Regions from separate parts of the Paenisporosarcina sp. P4_D4 genome, predicted to be linked through region 3. Evidence: riboswitches for the same ligand, from Rfam matches in the RefSeq annotation. Region 3 holds a riboswitch; each other region holds the start of a gene.

What was found. Region 3 has a riboswitch for lysine ahead of AC1DSL_RS10995 (transporter substrate-binding domain-containing protein). Riboswitches for the same ligand answer to the same signal wherever they lie in the genome.
Region 1: it holds a riboswitch for lysine, as region 3 does, so the genes downstream of both, AC1DSL_RS07060 (amino acid permease) here and AC1DSL_RS10995 (transporter substrate-binding domain-containing protein) in region 3, are expected to answer to the same signal.
Region 2: it holds a riboswitch for lysine, as region 3 does, so the genes downstream of both, AC1DSL_RS10015 (aspartate kinase) here and AC1DSL_RS10995 (transporter substrate-binding domain-containing protein) in region 3, are expected to answer to the same signal.

The regions. Positions count from the first base shown of each region.
Region 1 is NZ_JBFUIO010000019.1:186-7,262, reverse strand. Features, by position in the region: gene asnB (asparagine synthase (glutamine-hydrolyzing)) at 42-1,889, shown strand; gene AC1DSL_RS07065 (MerR family transcriptional regulator) at 1,947-2,711, opposite strand; lysine riboswitch at 2,893-3,075, shown strand; gene AC1DSL_RS07060 (amino acid permease) at 3,183-4,583, shown strand; partial or broken gene AC1DSL_RS07055 (DUF2188 domain-containing protein) at 4,659-4,772, opposite strand; gene AC1DSL_RS07050 (YjcZ family sporulation protein) at 5,209-5,373, opposite strand; gene AC1DSL_RS07045 (YebC/PmpR family DNA-binding transcriptional regulator) at 5,907-6,626, opposite strand; gene AC1DSL_RS07040 (hypothetical protein) at 6,808-6,972, opposite strand.
Region 2 is NZ_JBFUIO010000036.1:2,473-9,549, forward strand. Features, by position in the region: gene sdhA (succinate dehydrogenase flavoprotein subunit) at 1-936, opposite strand, end outside; gene AC1DSL_RS10000 (succinate dehydrogenase cytochrome b558 subunit) at 988-1,599, opposite strand; gene AC1DSL_RS10005 (YslB family protein) at 1,875-2,288, shown strand; gene AC1DSL_RS10010 (DnaJ family domain-containing protein) at 2,377-2,748, opposite strand; gene AC1DSL_RS10015 (aspartate kinase) at 2,808-4,031, opposite strand; lysine riboswitch at 4,135-4,314, opposite strand; gene uvrC (excinuclease ABC subunit UvrC) at 4,403-6,196, opposite strand; gene trxA (thioredoxin) at 6,295-6,609, opposite strand; gene AC1DSL_RS10030 (electron transfer flavoprotein subunit alpha/FixB family protein) at 6,860-7,077, opposite strand, start outside.
Region 3 is NZ_JBFUIO010000043.1:2,172-9,177, forward strand. Features, by position in the region: gene AC1DSL_RS10975 (YqhG family protein) at 1-351, opposite strand, end outside; gene AC1DSL_RS10980 (DEAD/DEAH box helicase) at 378-1,910, opposite strand; gene AC1DSL_RS10985 (amino acid ABC transporter ATP-binding protein) at 2,171-2,911, opposite strand; gene AC1DSL_RS10990 (amino acid ABC transporter permease) at 2,928-3,683, opposite strand; gene AC1DSL_RS10995 (transporter substrate-binding domain-containing protein) at 3,744-4,583, opposite strand; lysine riboswitch at 4,719-4,901, opposite strand; gene AC1DSL_RS11000 (phosphoglycolate phosphatase) at 5,567-5,902, shown strand; gene AC1DSL_RS11005 (GGDEF domain-containing response regulator) at 6,228-7,006, shown strand, end outside.

The sequences.
Region 1 (7,077 bases), on a different contig from region 3:
ATGCAAATGAAGAGTTTTTGAGTTAGAAGGGATGAGAATCAATGTGTGGAATTACAGGATGGGTTCACTTTGAACGCGACTTGCGAACACAAGCATCTGTAGTTGAAAACATGACAAAAACATTGGCCAAACGCGGACCAGATGATGAAAATGTATGGTTGGAAACACATGCAGTATTTGGGCACCGACGATTGACAGTTGTTGATCCTATAGGTGGCAGGCAGCCAATGACGAAAGTACATCATGATACCCGCTATACACTTTGCTATAACGGAGAATTATATAACACGGAAGATCTTCGGAAGGAATTACTGCGAAAAGGCTATACCTTCTCTGGACACTCCGATACAGAAGTACTACTGACTTCCTACATTGAATGGAAAGAACAGTGTGTGGAATATTTCAATGGCATATTTGCCTTTGCCATTTGGGATGAAAAGGATCAAAAAGTGTTTATTGCTCGCGATCGTTTAGGCGTAAAACCGCTGTTTTATACTGAACATGGCGGGGGCTTGCTTTTCGCTTCAGAAATTAAAGCTCTTCTTGCCCATCCAGATATGAAAACGCAACTGTCTCGCGAAGGATTAGCAGAAGTGCTGGCTGTGGGGCCATCCCGAAAACCCGGTTCCGGGGTATTCCATGGAGTGAAGGAATTGCGACCTGCTTACGCATTAACCGTTTCACGCCAAGGTCTTCGAATTTGGCGCTACTGGAACGTCAAAAGTGAACATCACACAGATTCAGTGGATGAAACGGCAGAAAAAGTTCGTTTCCTCGTAACGGATGCCGTCGAACGACAACTTGTATCAGACGTGCCACTCTGTTCCTTTTTATCAGGCGGGGTTGATTCCAGTGCCATTACGGCCATAGCAGCCAATCGTTACAAACATGAAGCAAAAGGACCTCTTCATACTTATTCCATTGACTATGAAGATAATGCCAAGTTTTTTAAAGCGAATGAATTTCAGCCGAATGCCGATGGACCTTGGATTGATAAGGTCGTCAATACATTCGGAACCGTGCATCACTCTTCCATCATTACGCAAGATCAATTAATAGATCATCTGACTGAAGCTGTGCATGTCCGTGATTTACCTGGTATGGCGGATGTCGACTCCTCCTTGTTATGGTTTTGCAGAGAAATAAAAGAGGATTTCACAGTTGGTTTGTCTGGAGAGTGTGCGGATGAAATTTTTGGTGGTTATCCATGGTTTCACAATGCTAATGATTTAAATGGCACTGGTTTTCCGTGGATGCGCTCCACAACCGAGCGAGTCTCCTTATTAAAAGATGATTGGCGCAAAAAACTCAAACTCGAAGATTACGCACGTCAGGCCTATGAACAGAGTGTTGCTGAAACTCCTCGTCTCGATGGCGAATCAAGTCTTGAAGCAAAACGGCGAGAAATGTTTTATCTGAATATGGTTTGGTTCATGACAACACTTCTTGATCGTAAAGACCGTATGAGTATGGGAGCAAGCTTGGAAGTACGCGTACCATTTGCAGATCACCGGCTTGTCGAATATGCCTGGAATATTCCTTGGGAAATAAAGATGGCGGGAAATCGGGAAAAAGGTATCTTGCGAAAAGCATTAGAGGGCATGTTACCTGACGAAGTCCTTTACCGCAAAAAAAGCCCTTATCCTAAAACCCATAATCCGTATTACACCGACCGTGTCCAAGGCTGGCTGAAAGACATTCTGATAGACAAAAATTCGATTCTGCATGAACTATTTGACCGTGACCGGTTGAATGAATTGGTTGAGTCGAAAGGAACTGCATTCAAAGTTCCATGGTTTGGTCAATTGATGTCTGGGCCACAGCTTCTTGCCCATCTCGCTCAAATGCACGTTTGGTATAAAGATAACAATATTCAATTGATTGATTGATTATTTCAACGAAAGAAAGAGCAGATTGAAGTCGAATTGACTCAATCTGCTCTTTTGTTATGACTTCATACCGGTAAAAATTTGAATGGCATCATTGAAGAATGCAGCCGTTCCAGGCTGTTCTTTATCATAGTAGGCAGTAAAGCGTTCATCATCCACATACATCTGCCCAAGTCCTGCATGTGCTTCCTTGCTATACTTTGGCCAATAGTACATAAGCCATTGTTTATGCAGTTCAGCGGCTTTTTGGGCTTTCTCACTTGCGGGATCTCCCGTCTTGAAAGCTTCCGCTAAAGTCATGGCAATTTCATTGGCAAGCTTTGTTACTTCATCATGCTGTGCCTGCGTCATGTTCATTACTTTGCTATTTGATTTATCGACCGTGTCATCTCCATATTTCGCCCGAATTTCCTTGCCGTATTGTTGTTCATTATCATCTACCATTTTTTGTTTGAAGCCTTCAAATTTCTCATCGTTCGTCATGGTACTTCTCCCTTCTGTTGAAGAAATCGTTTTTTCCACGTTGGCAATCAGTAGATCGAGCTGCTTTCGTTTGTCGAGGAGTTGTGAACGATGATCATTCAAGGCTTTCACACCATCAAATGAAGGATTGTTCACGATTTGTTTGATGTGTTCGAGACTCAAACCCAGTTCTCTATAAAACAAGATTTGCTGTAACTTATTGACTTCCGCTTGGCCATATATCCGATATCCTGATGAATTGATTCTCGCCGGCTTGAGAAGATTCATCTCGTCATAGTATCGCAATGTGCGTGAACTGATTCCCGACAATTTCCCTAATTTTTGAACTGTGTATTCCATCTCGTCACCTCCTCTTGATTTCATCGTACACCTTGACGTTGCGTCAATGTCAATTGGAAAATCTAAAAAACTTGCAATAAGCTGAACTTTCGTACACTACTATAGTAAATCATTTCAATTGACTAATCATTTAAACGTATCTATATTAGTACAGTGAATAAATATAGCCCTCATCAGCTTAAGATGAGGTAGAGATCGCGATAAATAATAGTTACTTGAAAGAAAGTCAGAGAACTGAACTTGCTGATTTCAAGCGAAAGAATTTTTCGCAGAAGCACTGTGTCGCTCTGATTACTAATGCTGGGACTGGCACTGAATAAGTGCAGAACTGTCATAGTGATTGACCATGAAAACTATCTTTTTGTCTGATTCGGTTTTTGCACACCGTTTCTGATTGCGTTTTATGTACATTTATTTTACAAATCATGTTTTTTGGGTAGATAGAAAATGAACTGAAAGGAGCATATGCTTATGAACACGAACAAAAAACTAGGTTTATGGATTTTAACTGCGTTAGTAGTTGGAAATATGGTGGGATCCGGCATTTTTATGCTCCCCCGCACTTTGAGTGAAGTTGCAAGCCCTGCCGGCGTATTATCCGCTTGGTTGATTACGGGATTTGGAGTGTTGATGATTGCACTCGTGTTTGGCAATCTTGCATTGAGAAAACCTAATTTAACTGGTGGTCCACAGATTTATGCAAAGGAATTGTTTAAGCCGGGCAGTAACGCTTCCACGTTGTCAGGATTTATGTCTTCTTGGGGATATTGGATTGGGAATGTTGCTGGTAATGTTGCCATCATCACCACTTTTGCAGGTTATTTGTCCACGTTCTTCCCTATTTTAGTTAATCAGGCTGAACTGTTTACCATTGGTAACTTCACTTTAAAAATGGGGAATGCACTTACCTTTACAGTTTGTACATTATTGTTATGGGGTGTGCATTATATCATCCTAAACGGTCTAGAAAATGCCGGGAAGATAAATTTTGTTGCCACTGCCACGAAAGTAATTGGATTCATATTATTTATTGTAATTGGTCTATTTGCATTTCAAAAAGCAAACATTCTTCCTTTTGTAGCGCCGAGATATGATGAGCTTGGACAATCTATTGGTCTTTTGGGGCAAGTTAATGGTGCAGCAGTAGCAACTCTTTGGGCATTCGTTGGTGTTGAATCTGCCGTAGTATTTGCATCTCGTGCTAAAAAACCAATCGATGTTAAGCGTGCAACGACGATTGGACTACTTATTGCTCTAACCATTTATGTAGGGATCAGCACGCTAGTTTTAGGAATGTTAAGCCATGAAGCACTAATCGCTTCTGATAAACCACTTATCGATGCCATTTCAACTGTGTTGGGACCAGTCGGTGGAAAAATTCTTGCCGCCATCGGTCTGGTCAGTTTATTTGGTTCCACAATTGGTTGGGTTATGCTGAGTGCTGAAATTCCTTACCAGGCAGCAAAACAAGGTTTATTTCTCCCTTCATTCGCAAAAGTGAATAAGAATGGGATACCTGTCTTTTCTTTAGTCATCACTAATTTAGTTGCACAGGTGTTCATATTCTCCACGGTATCAAATACGATAGCAGCCGCTTTTGATTTCATCATTATCGTCGCAACGCTGTCATATTTAGTTCCTTATTTCATTTCTTCTGCTTTCCAGTTGAAGCTGGTCTTTACTGGTGAAACATATAAAAATGGAAGAGGTAGAATTACGGATGGGATTATAGGAGTTCTTGCTACCCTTTACTCCATTTGGGTTATTTATGCAGGTACAGCCGACCTCAAGACTTTTACATTTGGTGTAATCCTATTAGCCAGCGGGATTCTGTTTTACAGTCGAGTTAAAAAAGCAAACAACAACATTTAATACCCAAAACGCCCACTTCATCTATGAAATGAAGTGGGCGTTTTTATGTGTTTAAGCTTCAATCATAGTCATACATCCTTCTTCCATTCCATCCTGAAGAAGTGCGTTGGCAATTTCGATAGCTTTCTTGCGGACAGTCGTGTCCAGGTTTTTCAATGAATCCGGATAATCATTGTTGTTCCAAGGCATGAAAAAAACTCCTTTTTTTATGTAACTGTTCCCGTAGATCATTTAATCAAAACAACATATGCTGAAACTTTTCAAAAGGGATTTATTTTTTTGTGCAACCTGGAATATGATTCTGTCTACCTGGAGTGTCAATCTGTCTACCTGGAACCTTAAACTGTCTACCTGGAGTTATGCTATTTGAAAATACCCCAAACCTTTCGTAACTATGAAGGGGAAATAGTATTTTATACAACCTGGAATGCGACTCTGTCTACCTGGAACCACAAACTGTCTACCTAGGCCACATTCTGTTTCCCCAGAAGTAGCGAAGGTGGAGCAATATTCGAGTTTCATTAAAAAAGAGTGCTGTTTAGGCACTCCTTAAATCAGTCGGTATTTTTTAGGGGAAATTCGAGTGTATATAACCATCTTACTTTCGAGAGAATTTCCTATTTTACTAGCATTTTCTATGGTGGAAAGATGCACCGATGATAATTAGTAAAATGAAAAGAACTACAATTATTGCAAAAGTACTCCCGCCTCTACGAGAGCAGTGGTCGTATTGACCACCACATGGTCCATAGCCACCACATTGACCGTAACCGCCGCCGTAATAATCCATGATAAAGTCCCCCTTTCCTTCAAAGATTCTTATATGATATGAAGGGGATGATGAAGGACCTAGGGATTTAGCGGAGTAAATGAGCTTTTTTGTTTACTGAAATGATGATTCCTTTTACAATTTATAGGATATTCTTTGACAAAGACCATTGTGTGTGTAATAATAGTCAAGTTAACATGTAAGGTAACAATTAAGTTTTGAAATTCTGGCATCTACTCGATGTTTTTGATTAAACTTATTCACACTGGCGCGACTATAGGGTCGCAAGGACGTAAAAGAAGGTAGGGTTTACGTTGCTTAAGGAAGACACCCAGTGGACAAATGACCGCGGCACGGAAAGCAAGGAACACTTTCTTAGGAAATTATTCCCCGAATATTCGGGATGAAAAATTATCATTCAGACTTTATGTTATCTTATCTATATAAGGGACATGCCCAATTGGGTATGTCCCTTTTCCAATTTTAATTTGAAATCACAATAAAAGCCGTACCTACTGCCAGGTTCCCCTGGACTCGGTGCGGCTTTCTATTATTTATTCACCTAAGTCCACGTTATGGTAGACTTGTTGAACGTCTTCTAGGTCTTCAATCGCATCAATCATTTTCTCGAATTGCGCTTGTGCATCTTGTTCAAGCGTGATGTCATTTTGTGCTAGCATCGTCAGTTCAGCAACTGTAAATTCAGTAATTCCTACGTTCTTGAATGCTTCTTGCACAGCATGGAACTGATCAGGCTCAGCATATACAATCACTGATTCCTCTTCTTCTAATACGTCACGCACATCAACGTCCGCTTCTACTAAAAGTTCAAATACTTCGTCTGCTGATTTGCCTTCAATCCCAATGACAGCCGTTGCGTCAAACATGTAGGCAACCGATCCACTTACACCCATGTTGCCACCATTTTTACCAAATGCCGCGCGTACATCAGAAGCTGTACGGTTTACGTTGTTCGTCAGTGTTTCAACGATAACCATCGATCCGCTTGGACCAAAACCTTCATAACGAAGTTCATCGTAGTTTTCTTCCGAACCGCCTTTTGCTTTTTCAATCGCACGATCAATAATAGTTTTTGGCACACTGTACGTTTTCGCACGCTCAAGTACGACTTTAAGTGCACGGTTTGATTCTGGATCCGGCTCACCTTGTTTAGCTGCCACATAAATTTCGCGACCAAACTTTGCATAAATCCGACTTGTATTTGAATCCTTTGAAGCTTTCTTTTCTTTAATATTATTCCACTTACGTCCCATATCGTTTCACTCTCTTTCACTTATATGTATCTATATCATACTATTACTAAAATGGCCGCTTATGCACTTGCCTACTGTTGCATTATACACCAAGAGACATAAAAGTTTCGAGTGAAATCTCATTCCGGTGACAACAGAAATACCAACAAAAAACGAACCCCATCAGAGCCCGCCTTTTGTTTTAGAGACCTTCAGTACTGATACGTGGTTGTGTGACCACAGTCTCCGTATTTTCATTTTTTTCTTCCGATACATCATTTGAGGAAAGTTTTACATTCTTTTTCTCAGTTTCCTTATGTGTCATGATTCTTTCATCTTGTTTATCTTTGTTCATGGGTTCAAACATAGGTACACCTCCTCAATATGTTTGTTTAGATATAGGTATACCCGCAATTTACTTTTATCACACCCTTCAAGTACTAGCGGAGATTCTTTTCCAAGGATCACAATA
Region 2 (7,077 bases), on a different contig from region 3:
ATCCAAGAATACCATGTTTTCGCCGTTAACCCCAAGTTTTTGGTTAACACACACATCAAAAATTTCGCGAGTTGCGATATCACGAGGTACCAAGTTCCCGTAACTAGGATATTTTTCTTCAAGGAAGTACCAAGGTTTACCGTCTTTATATGTCCAAATACGTCCACCTTCACCACGCGCTGATTCGGACATTAAACGAAGTTTGTCATCTCCTGGAATCGCTGTAGGGTGAATTTGAATGAATTCGCCATTTGCGTAGGTTGCACCTTGTTGATAAACAATTGAAGCTGCAGAGCCTGTATTGATTATAGAGTTTGTTGATTTTCCAAAAATAATACCAGGACCACCTGTTGCCATGATGACAGCGTCACCACGGAAAGGACGGATTTCCATAGTTTTCAAGTTTTGAGCCATGATTCCGCGACAAACGCCGTCGTCATCTAAGATTGCACCTAGGAATTCCCAGTTTTCGTATTTCGTTACAAGACCGTCAACTTCGTAGCGACGTACTTGTTCATCAAGTGCATAAAGCAATTGTTGACCAGTTGTAGCGCCTGCGAAAGCTGTACGATGGAACATTGTTCCCCCGAAACGACGGAAATCTAATAACCCTTCAGGTGTACGGTTGAACATAACACCCATACGATCGAATAATCGAATGATTCCAGGTGCTGCTTCTGCCAATGCTTTTACTGGTGGTTGATTCGCAAGGAAATCCCCGCCGTATACTGTATCATCAAAGTGATTGTCAGTTGAATCGCCTTCACCTTTTGTATTTAATGCTCCGTTAATTCCGCCCTGAGCACACACTGAGTGTGAGCGTTTAACAGGAACTAATGAGAATAATTCTACTGTTGTTCCTTCTTCTGCTGCTTTCATTGTTGCCATTAAACCAGCTAGACCACCGCCGACAACAATCAATTTACTTTTTGCCATGATTCTTCTCACTCCTCTTTTTAATAGTAATCAAGCAATTTCAGAAACTTATTACACGAATGCAAGAAGTGCACGAACGCCGATTACTGTCAATGCTAAGAAGATACCGATCGTCACGTAAGTTGAAATTCGTTGTGACCTAGGTGATTGAGTGATACCCCAGCTTACCAAGAATGACCAAATACCGTTAGCTAAATGGAATGTTGCAGATACAACACCAACCACGTAGAATACAAACATTAATGGATTTGCTAATATATCAGCCATCATGTCAAAGTTAACTTCATCAGCACCAATTGCTTTTTGGAATCGTGTCTCGAATAAATGCCATGCGATAAACACGACTAGAATGACCCCGGTAATACGTTGCAAAACAAACATCCAGTTACGGAATGTACCATAACGCTGTGTGTTATTTTTCGCAGTAAAGGCTATGTACACACCATAGAACGCATGGAACATCAATGGAATGTAGATGACAAACCATTCTAAAAACAATACGAATGGTAAACTTTCCATGAAGTGAGATGCTTTGTTAAAAGCCTCTTCTCCTCTTGTAGCAAAATGGTTAACAACCAAATGCTGCGTCACGAACAATCCTACTGGAATGATTCCAAGTAAAGAATGTAAACGGCGCAAATAAAATTCACGATCTTTCGACAAGACTGTTACCCCCCTCAGTACTGAAAATAGGCAGACAAGATCAGACCTTCGTATGGAACGAAAGCAACATTGACTGCATATCTCATCATGGTACAATATTATGACATGTTTATTGTACTCCCATCATAAGGGAGCGTCAAGGCAAGGAAGCCCACTACATAAGGCAATTTAAATCATGTAAATTCTCGGTGTTGTATTATTTTAACTACCTTGTCCATGAAAAATTCTTATATTAAAAAAGTTTGAAGGCAATTAAGCCAGAAAGCGGGATTCAGATGACAATGACAGAGACAAAAAAGGTACCCACTTTTGGTTACGAATTAATTCGAGATCATGTACTTTCGACAATTTTAGGGAAACACGAAGAAGATATTTTATATTGGGCCGGAAAAGATTTAGCCCGCAAGTTCCAGATGTTTTCCATGGAAGAAACGACATCTTTTTTTCAAGAAGCGGGCTGGGGCATTCTAACACTTGAACAAAGTACAAAAGATGAAGCATTTTATGTATTGACTGGAGAACCCGATGCCCTGCAGATTGAGAAACGTTGTTTCCGACTGGAAGCAGGATTCCTGGCTCAGCAGCAAGAAAAACTGGGTGGCTTTATGACAGAATGCTTTGAAGAAAAACAACTGAAGAAAAACGCCGTTCAATTCCATGTGAAATGGGATCTAAAAGAAAAAGTTTAATAGGTTCGTTGACTAGACAATGAATATCGGTTTAAAGCTAAAAAGAAAGCGGGCAGTCACTTCCAAATGGAGTGTCTGTCCGCTTTTTTCAATCCCAATTCAATCTGTTATCCAATTGAGACTGATATTGTTTAAAAACATTACTATTTGTTTTGATTCCTTTTTGCGATAACATACGGTTCAATTGGGTGAGTCTTTGATTATATTGCTGTTCAAGTTCTGTTTTTTCTCGTTGTGTGGCTTTTTTCATTTGATGCTGTAAGTCGCTCATTTCTTCTTTCACGAATTGAGCTTCATCGTCATGCCCTGAGTTCTTCAAAATGCGCATTACCATACGAATGTCTTCTGGGTAATGGGCAAATTCATCCGGCGGCAACGGCTTCCCGGCTCCCGGCAAATTGTCAAACTGTCCATCACGTTGTGCTTTTTTGATTAAATCCTCCACGATATGCCAGTTCATTTCTTTCACTGCCTCTCATGATGATTATGAAACTATTTTCATCATATCATGAAATGTTTTTATACTCGAACAGCAGCTAATCCAAATTCATCATGCAATGCATTTGTGGCTTGTAGCATCGCACTTTCAGGTACAACAACCGAAACTTTAATTTCCGAAGTACTGACCATTTTCACGGGAATTCCTTCTTTGCGGAGGCGATCGAACATTTGTGCAGCAACCCCTGGATTTGAAACCATTCCTGACCCAACAATCGACACTTTGGCCAATCCAACTTCAAAATTGGTAGATTGGTATCCCAACTCCGTTTTTTTACTTTCCAAGACTTGAACAGTTTCTGCATAATCTTCTTTCTTAATGGAGAAAGAAACACTTGGCTGCACGCCTTCCATAATGCTTTGAACAATGATATCAACGTTTACATGATGTTTTGCAAGAGTAGTGAAAATTTTGGCTAGTGAGCCGTTAAAAGGCACTTCATAGCCTACCGTAACCCTAACAATTTCCGGTTCGAATGCGACACCACGCACTATCAAGTTTTTTTCCATAGTAGGTTCCTCCAATAATATGGTTCCTGTATCTTCACTTAAGCTAGAACGGACACTTAGTGGCATGCAATAATTTTTAGCGAATTCCACTGCCCTAGGATGCAAAACCCCAGCTCCTAAGTTAGCAAGTTCCAGCATTTCGTCATAGGATAGCTCCTGCAATTTTCTTGCCCCATCCACATATCGAGGGTCTGACGTATAGATGCCATCGACATCCGTGTAAATATCACACTGGTCCGCTCCTAGCGATGCTGCAATTGCAACCGCCGTCGTATCCGAACCACCACGTCCGAGTGTCGTAATTTCTCCATACGTATCCATCCCTTGGAAACCGGCTACAACAACCACTTTTCCATCCGACAAAGCCTGCTCCATACGAACAGTATCTATATTTTCAATTCGAGCATTGCGATGAACGGATTCCGTTCCGATTCCTGCCTGCCATCCCGTAAACGAAACCGCATCTTGCCCCATATGTTGAAGTGCCATTGTCAACAAAGCAATTGTTACTTGTTCCCCTGTTGACAGCAACATGTCCATTTCACGTTTTGAAGGTTCTGCTGATAAATCCCCAGCCAGACTCATTAATTCATCTGTCGTTTTCCCCATCGCTGATACGACTACTACGATTTCATGGCCTTTTGCTGTTTCACCGATTATGCGTTTTGCGACATTACGGATCCGTTCAGTGTTACCGACGGACGTACCACCAAATTTCATGACAATGCGACTCAATGTAAACTCTCCCTTATTTCCAAAGAAGCTAAAAAAGACAGCCTTATCTACGGGTAATCCGTGAAAAGCTGTCTCCATGCATGCACGTTCAAAAGAAGCGTCCATGTGAGATAGCCCTCCAGAATCGATTAGATTCTGACAATCCTGCATTTATTCAATGCAAAACCAGCACGACATCTGATACAGGATGTCGAACTTCGGCGAATTTCCCTTTCACTTTCCTTCAATGGATCTGTTCATCCTCGAGAAAGCTACTGTTGATTTCCGCGCCTCTATCACCACTTATTCGATGTTTGTTCAAAAGGAAGCGGATGCTCCTTGTTGAACATACATCAGTGATTCAATTTCAGTGAGTCAAGAATATCATATACTCACTCTTTTGACAATGACTCATTTTGAAAATATTCAGACATGGATTCCGCGATTTGCAATGGCAAACCTGATTGTTTCAGCTCTTCCACGGATGCTTCTTTGATTCGTTTTACAGAACCAAAATGCTTCAACAACATTTTTTTGCGTTTCGGACCGATTCCTTCAAACCCATCCAAAGCGGAAGCAATCGTCTGTTTCCCACGCTGTTGCCGATGGAATGTAATCGCAAATCGATGCACTTCGTCCTGAATCCGTTGTAGCAAATAAAACCCTTCACTTGTTCGTTTCAAGGGAATGATCTGTGGGGGTTCCCCATATAACAACGAAGATGTCTGGTGCTTCGCATCCTTGGCTAATCCTGCAATCGGAATAGACAAACCGAGTTCATCTTCGATCACTTCACGGGCGATTTCCATTTGCCCTTTCCCACCATCAATGACAATTAAATCGGGAAGAGGCAATTCATCCTTCAGCACACGCGTATAACGTCTGCGAATGACTTCACGCATGGCTCCGTAATCATCATGACGGGCAGCTGTTTTCGTTTTGTATTTTCGATAGTCCTTTTTATTCGGTCTTCCATCAATAAACGATACCATTGCTGAGACGGCATCAGATCCATAAATATGTGAATTATCGAATGCCTCAATTCGAAGAGGAGGCGCAATATCCATTGCAATCCCCAGTTCTTCCACTGCACCAATCGTTCGTTGTTCCTGTCGGTCTAGGAGCTGGAATTTTTCATGGATAGCGATTTCTGCATTCTTTGTCGCCAAATCAATCATTTGTTTTTTCTGCCCACGACTCGGAGAAGCCACTTTTACTTCTTCAAGAAGCTGGCTTGCCAGTTGCAAATCCACCGCACTTGGCAAATATACTTCTTTTGGCTTGATATGATGCGGTTTATCATAAAACTGGCCGAGGAACGTCAGGAATTCATCTTCTGGATCTTGATATAACGGGAATAATGAAACATCTCGCTCGATTAACTTCCCTTGGCGTACAAAGAATACTTGCACACACATCCAGCCCTTATCGATGGCATAACCAAAAATATCACGATCGGTAAAATCATTGGTCGTCATTTTTTGTTTTTCCATAACCGTTTCAATATGTGTGATTTGATCACGGTATTCTTTTGCTCTTTCAAACTCTAAGTTCTCAGCTGCCGATGACATTTTTTCCGTCAATTCTTGTTTGACTTGCTGATAGCCACCGTTTAAGAACCGTGTGATTTCATCAATAATTTTTCTGTATGCGTCTTGCTCGATTGTTTTAACGCAAGGAGCTAAACACTGGCCCAAATGATAATACAAACAAACCCGATCTGGTAATGTCGGACATTTGCGTAACGGGTATAAACGATCCAGTAATTTTTTCGTTTCACTCGCCGCATATGCGTTTGGATAAGGACCAAAGTATTTCCCTTTATCCTTTTTAACGATTCTGGTTGTTATCAATTTCGGATGATTTTCACCTGTTATTTTTATATAAGGATACGTTTTATCATCTTTCAGCATGATGTTATATTTCGGATCATGCTTCTTGATTAAATTCAATTCCAGAATGAGAGCTTCAATATCTGAAGATGTTACGATGTACTCAAAATCTTCAATTTCCTGGACGAGTCTCTGTGTTTTTCCATCATGACTCCCCGTAAAATAAGAACGCACACGATTTTTCAACACTTTGGCTTTGCCCACATAAATAATAGTGCTTTGGCGATCTTTCATTAAGTAAACACCTGGTTGATCAGGTAAAATCGCACATTTCTGTTGAATTAAATCATTCATCATTTTCATCACCTGTTTAAAAAAACCGGGTGCCCATGGGTACCCGGTTTTAATAATATTTCTTTTACAATATAAGACTAGAACGCCAATTGAAAAGATTATGCGTGTTTGTTTACTAATTCAACCAAAGCTTCTTTCGGGTTGAATCCAACTACTTTATCGACAGGTTGCCCGTCTTTGAAAAGTACCAATGTCGGAATTGACATAATCCCGAAGTTGCTAGCTGTTTCTTGGTTTTCATCTACATCAACTTTTACGATTTTTACTTTGCCACTCATCTCAGCATCTAATTCTTCAAGAACTGGAGCGATCATTTTACATGGTCCACACCAAGGTGCCCAAAAATCGACTAAAACTAAGCCGTCTGAAATTTCACTTGAAAAGCTTTGATCTGTTCCGTGTACAATTGCCATATTAAAACATCCTCCTCTAAATACAAACTCTAAACGTAGTATAGCATGTGGTAAATAGTGCTTCTACTTTTTTGCTCAACCTTTTAATAGCTAAAAATGAACATAATGAACACTGCTCATTCTTATGTTAACATTCTATTGCCAACATGGATTTTAGTTGAAGCAGAAATGATCTCTTGTCTTCTAGCATTCTTTTTTTTTGCCAAAACAAAACTCCGCAAGCTTTCGCTTCACGGAGTCTTATTAAATATTAGTTAGCTTTCATTTTCTTGAATTCTTCAGTCAGCATTGGAATGACTTCGAACAAGTCACCAACAATACCATAGTCAGCTACTTTGAAAATGTTTGCTTCAGGATCTTTATTGATTGCAACAATGATTTTCGAGTTTGACATACCAGCTAAATGTTGGATTGCCCCAGAAATACCTGCTGCAATATAAAGGTCAGGTGTTACCACTTTACCTGTTT
Region 3 (7,006 bases):
TATGGGTTGGGAACCTGGATTACCGGATACCCGTTCATACATGTGGACAAATGAACCCAGATCATTGGTTGCTTGAAATATCTGATTGAGCCATGGAGAACCGAAGTGCACAACTTCCCCTTTGATGTCTTCTTCCAATTTGTTTTGATCAGTAATTAACGTTATTTGAGCCGGACTCGGAACAATGTTTGTATTTTCGATGTATTGCCAATAATATGGGCGGTTCATGATTTTTTTGTCCATATCGATGGTTAATTGGACAGTGATGTAGTGGTCATGTTCTTTGACGATCTGGCAATTGTTTTCTTTAAAAAACCTCACTAAATATTCGTGGATTTGTTGTGGATACATATGATTCCTCCTCTAGATGTCTCTAATCAAATGGATTGTTTATATGTGGATAAAATACTGTCTAGCTCACCCACTGCCTTCTCAAATACATCGATTTTGACATGGAGCAACTCTAAGATATCATTCTCTATGGTTTGTTCAATTGCCAAGTTGTAAATATGAACATCATGTTCCTGACCTAACCGGTGAACACGTCCGATACGCTGTTCCAATTTCATCGGATTCCAAGGTAAATCGTAGTTGATGACATGGTGGCAGAACTGCAGGTTAATCCCTTCTCCACCAGATTCAGTCGCAATCAGCACCTGTGCGTGGTCTTTAAACAATTGCTTCATCCAGTCTCGTTTACTCGCCTTGAACTTCCCATTAAAGATGACACTTGTGATTCCTTTAGAATGTAAATACCATTGTAAATACGCTTGACTGGCTCGGTATTCGGTAAATAAGATGACTTTATCATTTGCCTCGGTAATAATGTCATAAGCTTTTTCAGCTTTTGCATTGACTTCGAGCGTCACCAACTTTTGAATAATTTCTTCTATATAAAGAACCGCCTTTGAATCGGTGCATTTTTGACGCATCTCGTTTAAGGTCAAATAAGTAGCTTCCTTACTGCTGCACATTTCCTTTTGCAGTGTAATCATCGTGAATGCACTCGAAAATTCAGGCGATATATTCTTCAATTCCAAAATCATTTCGTAGACTTCTTTTTCTTGTGGGGTAAACTGAATCGGAATGGTTTGGACACGTCGGTTCGTCCATTCAATTCCTGTGTCCTGTCTTCGGTTTCTGACCATTACTTGATTCACTAATTCTTTTAAGAAATCATCATTTTCCCAGCTATGTTTACTTGCGGAAAACGCTGCTTGAAACGTCTCATAATCACCGAGATGTCCAGGTTTCAGCAAGGAGATTAAATGAAATAATTCAAATAGATTGTTTTGAATAGGCGTGGCCGTCAGTAACAAACAAAACTTCTTCTTTAAATCTTGAACAAACTCATAGTTTTTTGTTTTATGATTCTTCAATTTGTGCGCTTCATCAATGATGATTAAGTCATAGTCCTGCTCATAGATATGTTCTTTATGTGGGCTCCTTTTGGCCATATCCATGCTCATGACGACGACACTGTAATGATCTAAACCATAGTTCTTTCGATAAGCAATGGCTGGAATATAAAATTTGTGGTTCAACTCTTGCACCCATTGATTGATTAAAGAAGCTGGAGCCAATATTAACGCTTTTTTCACAAGTCCCCTGATGAGGTACTCTTTCATTATTAAACCGGCTTCAATGGTTTTGCCAAGCCCCACTTCATCTGCGAGAATTGCTTTTCCATTCATGCGTTCTATCACAGTTTCCGCGACTTCGAGTTGATGCTTCAATGGTGTCAGGTTAGGTAAATATTTAGGAGATTGAAGACCGGTAAATTCGGTAATCAAGTTCGACTTTACTACGTCATAACTCATCTTATATAGCGTCCAGTTATCCCAAGCTTCACGATTTTCCAATCGATTTATTAAGCCTTCTTTCCACTTAGACGACCTTTCAATAATCATAGATATCACCTCATACAACATTTTCTTTCTAATAAGATGTCCAAAAAAGAAATAGCTATGATTTTTATTTGAAAATAAATATAAAAGCCTCAATCAAATCGTGATTTCACATTAAGCGCAACATCAAAATTAAAAACTTATTTAATATATTCAACTATTAAAATCATAGATTTGCTGCACTTGAGAGACAATAAGAAAAGGGACATCCAGTAATCGGATATCCCTTTTTGTCATGTAATTATGATCTAGAAAAGATTAATTTACATCTTTTTTAATGTTCGTTTTAAGAATTCTTTTGTACGTTCTTGTGTTGGGTTATTGAAAATTTGCTCTGGACTTCCCACTTCACAAATAACACCCTTGTCCATAAATACGACACGGTCTGAAACTTCCTTCGCAAATTCCATCTCATGCGTGACGATTAGCATTGTAAGACCTGTTTCAGCAAGTTCCTTCATGACTTTAAGAACTTCTCCTACCATCTCAGGATCTAGTGCTGATGTTGGTTCATCAAACAGCATGACGTCTGGTTCCATTGAAAGTGCACGTGCAATTGCTACACGCTGTTTTTGACCGCCTGACAAGTGGCTTGGTTTCGCGTTGATATATCGATCCATCCCAACGACTTTCAGGTATTTCATCGCAATTTTTTCCGCTTCTTCCTTTGAGCGCTTCAAAACTTTTACTTGTCCAATGACGCAATTGTTGAGGACATTATGATTGTTGAATAAGTTGAATTGCTGGAAGACCATTCCGAGTTTTGTTCGGTAAGCATGGATATCATGCTTGTTATCCAAAATGTTTTCATTATTATAAATGATTTGTCCGCCGCTCGGTTTTTCCAATAGATTAATGCAACGCAGAAGAGTGGACTTTCCAGATCCCGAAGAACCAATGACACAGACCACTTCCCCTTTATTTACCGAGAAGTCAATGTCGCGCAATACTTCATGGGATCCAAAAGATTTGCTTAGATGCTGTATATCAATAACTGCTTCCATGTGAACTTCTCCTTTCTTATCGGTTACCGTTTTTTGCTGTACCAAGTACATTTTCCGGCATTCCGATCATGCTGTAATTTTTAGGTCCGTCAAGTTTCCGTTCCACATATCGAAGGATTAATGTGACGGTGAATGTCATGATGAAATACAGGACACAGGCAACAAAGAACGATTCAAAATACCTGAAGTTATTTCCTGCCACTGATTTCGTTTGGAAAAACAACTCGGTAACGCCAATGACGTTAAGTACAGCCGTATCTTTAATATTGATGACAAATTGATTGCCTGTTGCCGGCAAAATGTTGCGAACGACTTGCGGCAGGACGACATGGATCATTGTCTGGAAATGATTCATGCCGATTGCCTGAGATGCTTCGAATTGGCCTTTATCGACGGACACTATTCCCCCACGGACAATCTCTGCCATGTACGCTCCTGTATTGATCGATACGATGAAGATGGCCGCAGACAATACGTCCATGCTGATGCCAAATGCCAGGGCCGATCCATAAAAGATAACCATGGCTTGCACGATCATTGGCGTGCCGCGGAAAAACTCAACATACACAGATAAAATTGTATTAATAATTTTTAATAGCCATTTTTTAGCCCCTCGTTCAGGCATTGGAATCGTTTTGATGACACCAATCAGCAATCCAATGATTGCCCCAAGAATTGTCCCGATAATGGAAATCAAGAGTGTCATACCTGCTCCACGAATGAACATCGGCCAGTTATTAGATAAAATCGTCATAATCCACTCAGTACTCATTTTTGTCCTCCTAGGAAAACGTAAAACCGGCTGCTATTGCAGCCGGTATCACGTTGTTACTTATTGTGCTGCCGGTTGATTTTTAATAGCGTTATCCATGATTTCCTTACGTTCTTCATCTGAAATCTCTGCGAGTGCTTCATTGATTTTTTCTGTTAAGTCACTGCCTTTTTGTAATCCGACTGCAGTTGTCGTGTCTTCTACAGACGTCTCGAAACCATCTGTAAATTCAACCATAGCGAAGTTGTCGTTAGCTGCGGAAGCACTGATTCCTTCTGGGCGTTCCGATACATATCCATCAATCATTCCTGATTCAAGTGCTACACGCATCGCCGGGAAGTTATCCATAGCAGTCTGCTTTTTCACACCTTTGATTTGATCGATCACGGAGTAGTGGAATGTATTTAATTGTGCCGTTACTTTTGCTCCTTTGAAATCATGGATCGAAGCGGCGCCCTCATATTTCCCGCCTTTTTTAACAACCATGACCAACTCTGAAGTATAGTAGTTGTCCGAAAAATCGATTGACCCTTTGCGATCAGCTGTTGGTGACATGCCAGCAATGATGGCATCGATCTTGCCAGAAACCAATGCTGGAACAAGACCGTCCCATTCCGTTTTMACAATGACCAATTCTTTACCTAGCTTGTCAGCGATTCGTTTTGCAATTTCAACGTCATAGCCACCTGCGTATTCAGCATTTCCGTCAATTCTCACTCCGCCATTTGCATCATCCATTTGAGTCCAGTTGAATGGCGCATATCCTGCTTCCATTCCTACTATGAATGGGTCTTTCTTTTCTGATGAACCTGTTTTCTCTGAACTGCTTGTCCCACAAGCTGTTAAAAGCAAAATGGTAGAAAGGAATATCGTTAAAAATATGGCTGATTTTTTTCTCATGACTAGTTCTCCCCTTTTGTTTGATATATGTTTTAAATCGTCTTTATAGACTAAAAAGGCCAACTCCACAAAAAAAGACCTGAGATGAACTCAGGTCGCAATATGCGTAGTTGCCCTAAATCCTCTACTTTTCCCAAATGAGATAGCACACTCAATAAACCGGGATGTTTATTGAGACAGTCCTGCAGTTCTTAACTACAGACCCAGCAAGTAATACCGAGAAATATTACTCACTTCGGCGACATTTCCTTCTCCTTAGAATCAAAGCTTTCTCAAACTCCTCTAAGGACTGTTAAATATCGCGCCTCTACCTCACCATATAAGTGAGGTTGTATTCAATTGTGAATCAGTCTTTCAACAACATCCACAGTCTACAACAACATAAATTATCTGTCAACCAATCTAATAATCTAGTACTTATCCTATTTGCATTTGTTGAGTCACCATTTCTTCCATCAAAAGCCAAATGATATATATATATTTCCATTATGCTATCGTTATCACCAAAGACAGCACAGACTTTGGGAAACCCAACACAACACAAGTACGCCTATCACATCCGGATGAGGCAGTAACCTGCGATCCGTAATCGAAGAGACAATGAAAAATGATGGATGAAATAGTGGAGATCAACAAAAAAACCGTGGCATGACATCGCCAACGGTTTCATAGATAGGGGTTACTACAATAGGAAGACCCATTATTTTATTTGAATTCCTATTTCTGTATTAACTTGATTTAATTACACATTACGAGATTTTCCTGGGGAACAGCATTCGACGCAACGCCCCGACGTTCATCAACAGCATACAAATTTGTAATGTGAGTGTCACGTAATAAGATAATAGCTAACGAACCAGAATAGTATAATAAACAAGCATAAAATAAGATTTTGAGGAGTAAACGATCGTAATGAAAAGACTTGTATTAATACAAAGTGGTCATGTGAACAAAGTAAGAACGCTATTGAAAGGTGAAGGTTAATGAAGAAAAATCTATTAAAGCGCTTATTCGTATTTGGTGGAGCTATGTTACTTTTCCTAGCTGCATGGGTATATTTTATTATGGATTACGGTACACCAGATGAATTTAGTAAAGAAGCGTGGCCAGAAACCAAAGAAACAGCTAAACTAGCGACTATTGAACACTTTAAAAAAGAAAAAAATGTTGATGTTGTGATTAATAATATAAGTCATTCAGGAGAGTATGCGACATCTGAAATTTATTTAGATGGACATGTCGCTGGCGATGAACAACAGAAAATCTGTGCTATTGTAAATTCTTCTAAGGACTATCAAGTTGAAATTTGCAAAAACTAAAATTGGAAATCATCCAACCTTTTGGAGCCAAATGGAGCAGTTAGCTTTTGCTAACTGTTCTTTGTTTTTCTTCTTGCCTAATTAAAAATTCCTTTGCTTTCTTACGAACGGTGTCCTATTTACGTGATTTGATAATTTAAAATAACTACACTAAATGCATTATGTTGTTTCTTTAACTCGCTTTCCATAAACCTTGAATTTTCATGACTTATTCGATTATTTATCATCTGAAATTGTGTAGTAAGATTGCCTGACTCATACTAACATGTATTTCTATTTACCCTATTTTGTTATAATTAAGATTCAAAGTTTGGAGGTGCACAATATGGATCAACACATTCCATTAAATGAATCTAGATCTCAACCTCGGGATGAGGTGTTAATTTTACTTATTGACCCAAATATTGATTTTGTCATGGACATGAAAGATTCTTTTGACCGACATTCTATTTCTGTTTTAATTGCAACGACCGCTTCAAAAGGAATTGAATATTTCCATACCGTCAATCCAGATCTCGTGCTTATTGAAGCAAACCTGCCCGATAAAAGTGGATTTGATGTATTGCTGGAAATCAAAGATATTTCACGAGATCGATCTATACCAACCGCGATTATCTCTTCCAATCAATTAAAAGAAAATCGAATACGCGCATATGAACTAGGGGCAATAGATTTTATCAGCAAACCGATTGATTTGGATATTTTCATTCCCTTTATATTAAATCGCGTGGCTTTTAGAAAGTCGATTACGAATAAATTACTCGTTGACGAATTAACTGGTGCATACAACAGGAAACAATTTTATATAACTAAGTCTTCTCTTTATAATCGTTACGAAATATCCAATGAATCTTTTTCAATTGTTCTCATTGACTTCGACTTATTTAAAGATTTCAATAATCTTTATGGCCATCAAAAAGGAAATGAAGTGCTACAATTTTTTGTCCATATTGCCCAACAGACCCTACGTTCAAAGACAGACGTATTCCGTTTTGGTAGTGATGAATTTGTCTTATTGATTCGCCATAAACCAGCTCTTGTTGCTGCAAATATCGTAGAAGATATCGCTGAACAGATGCGAGAACTTTGGAATATCACCTTTTC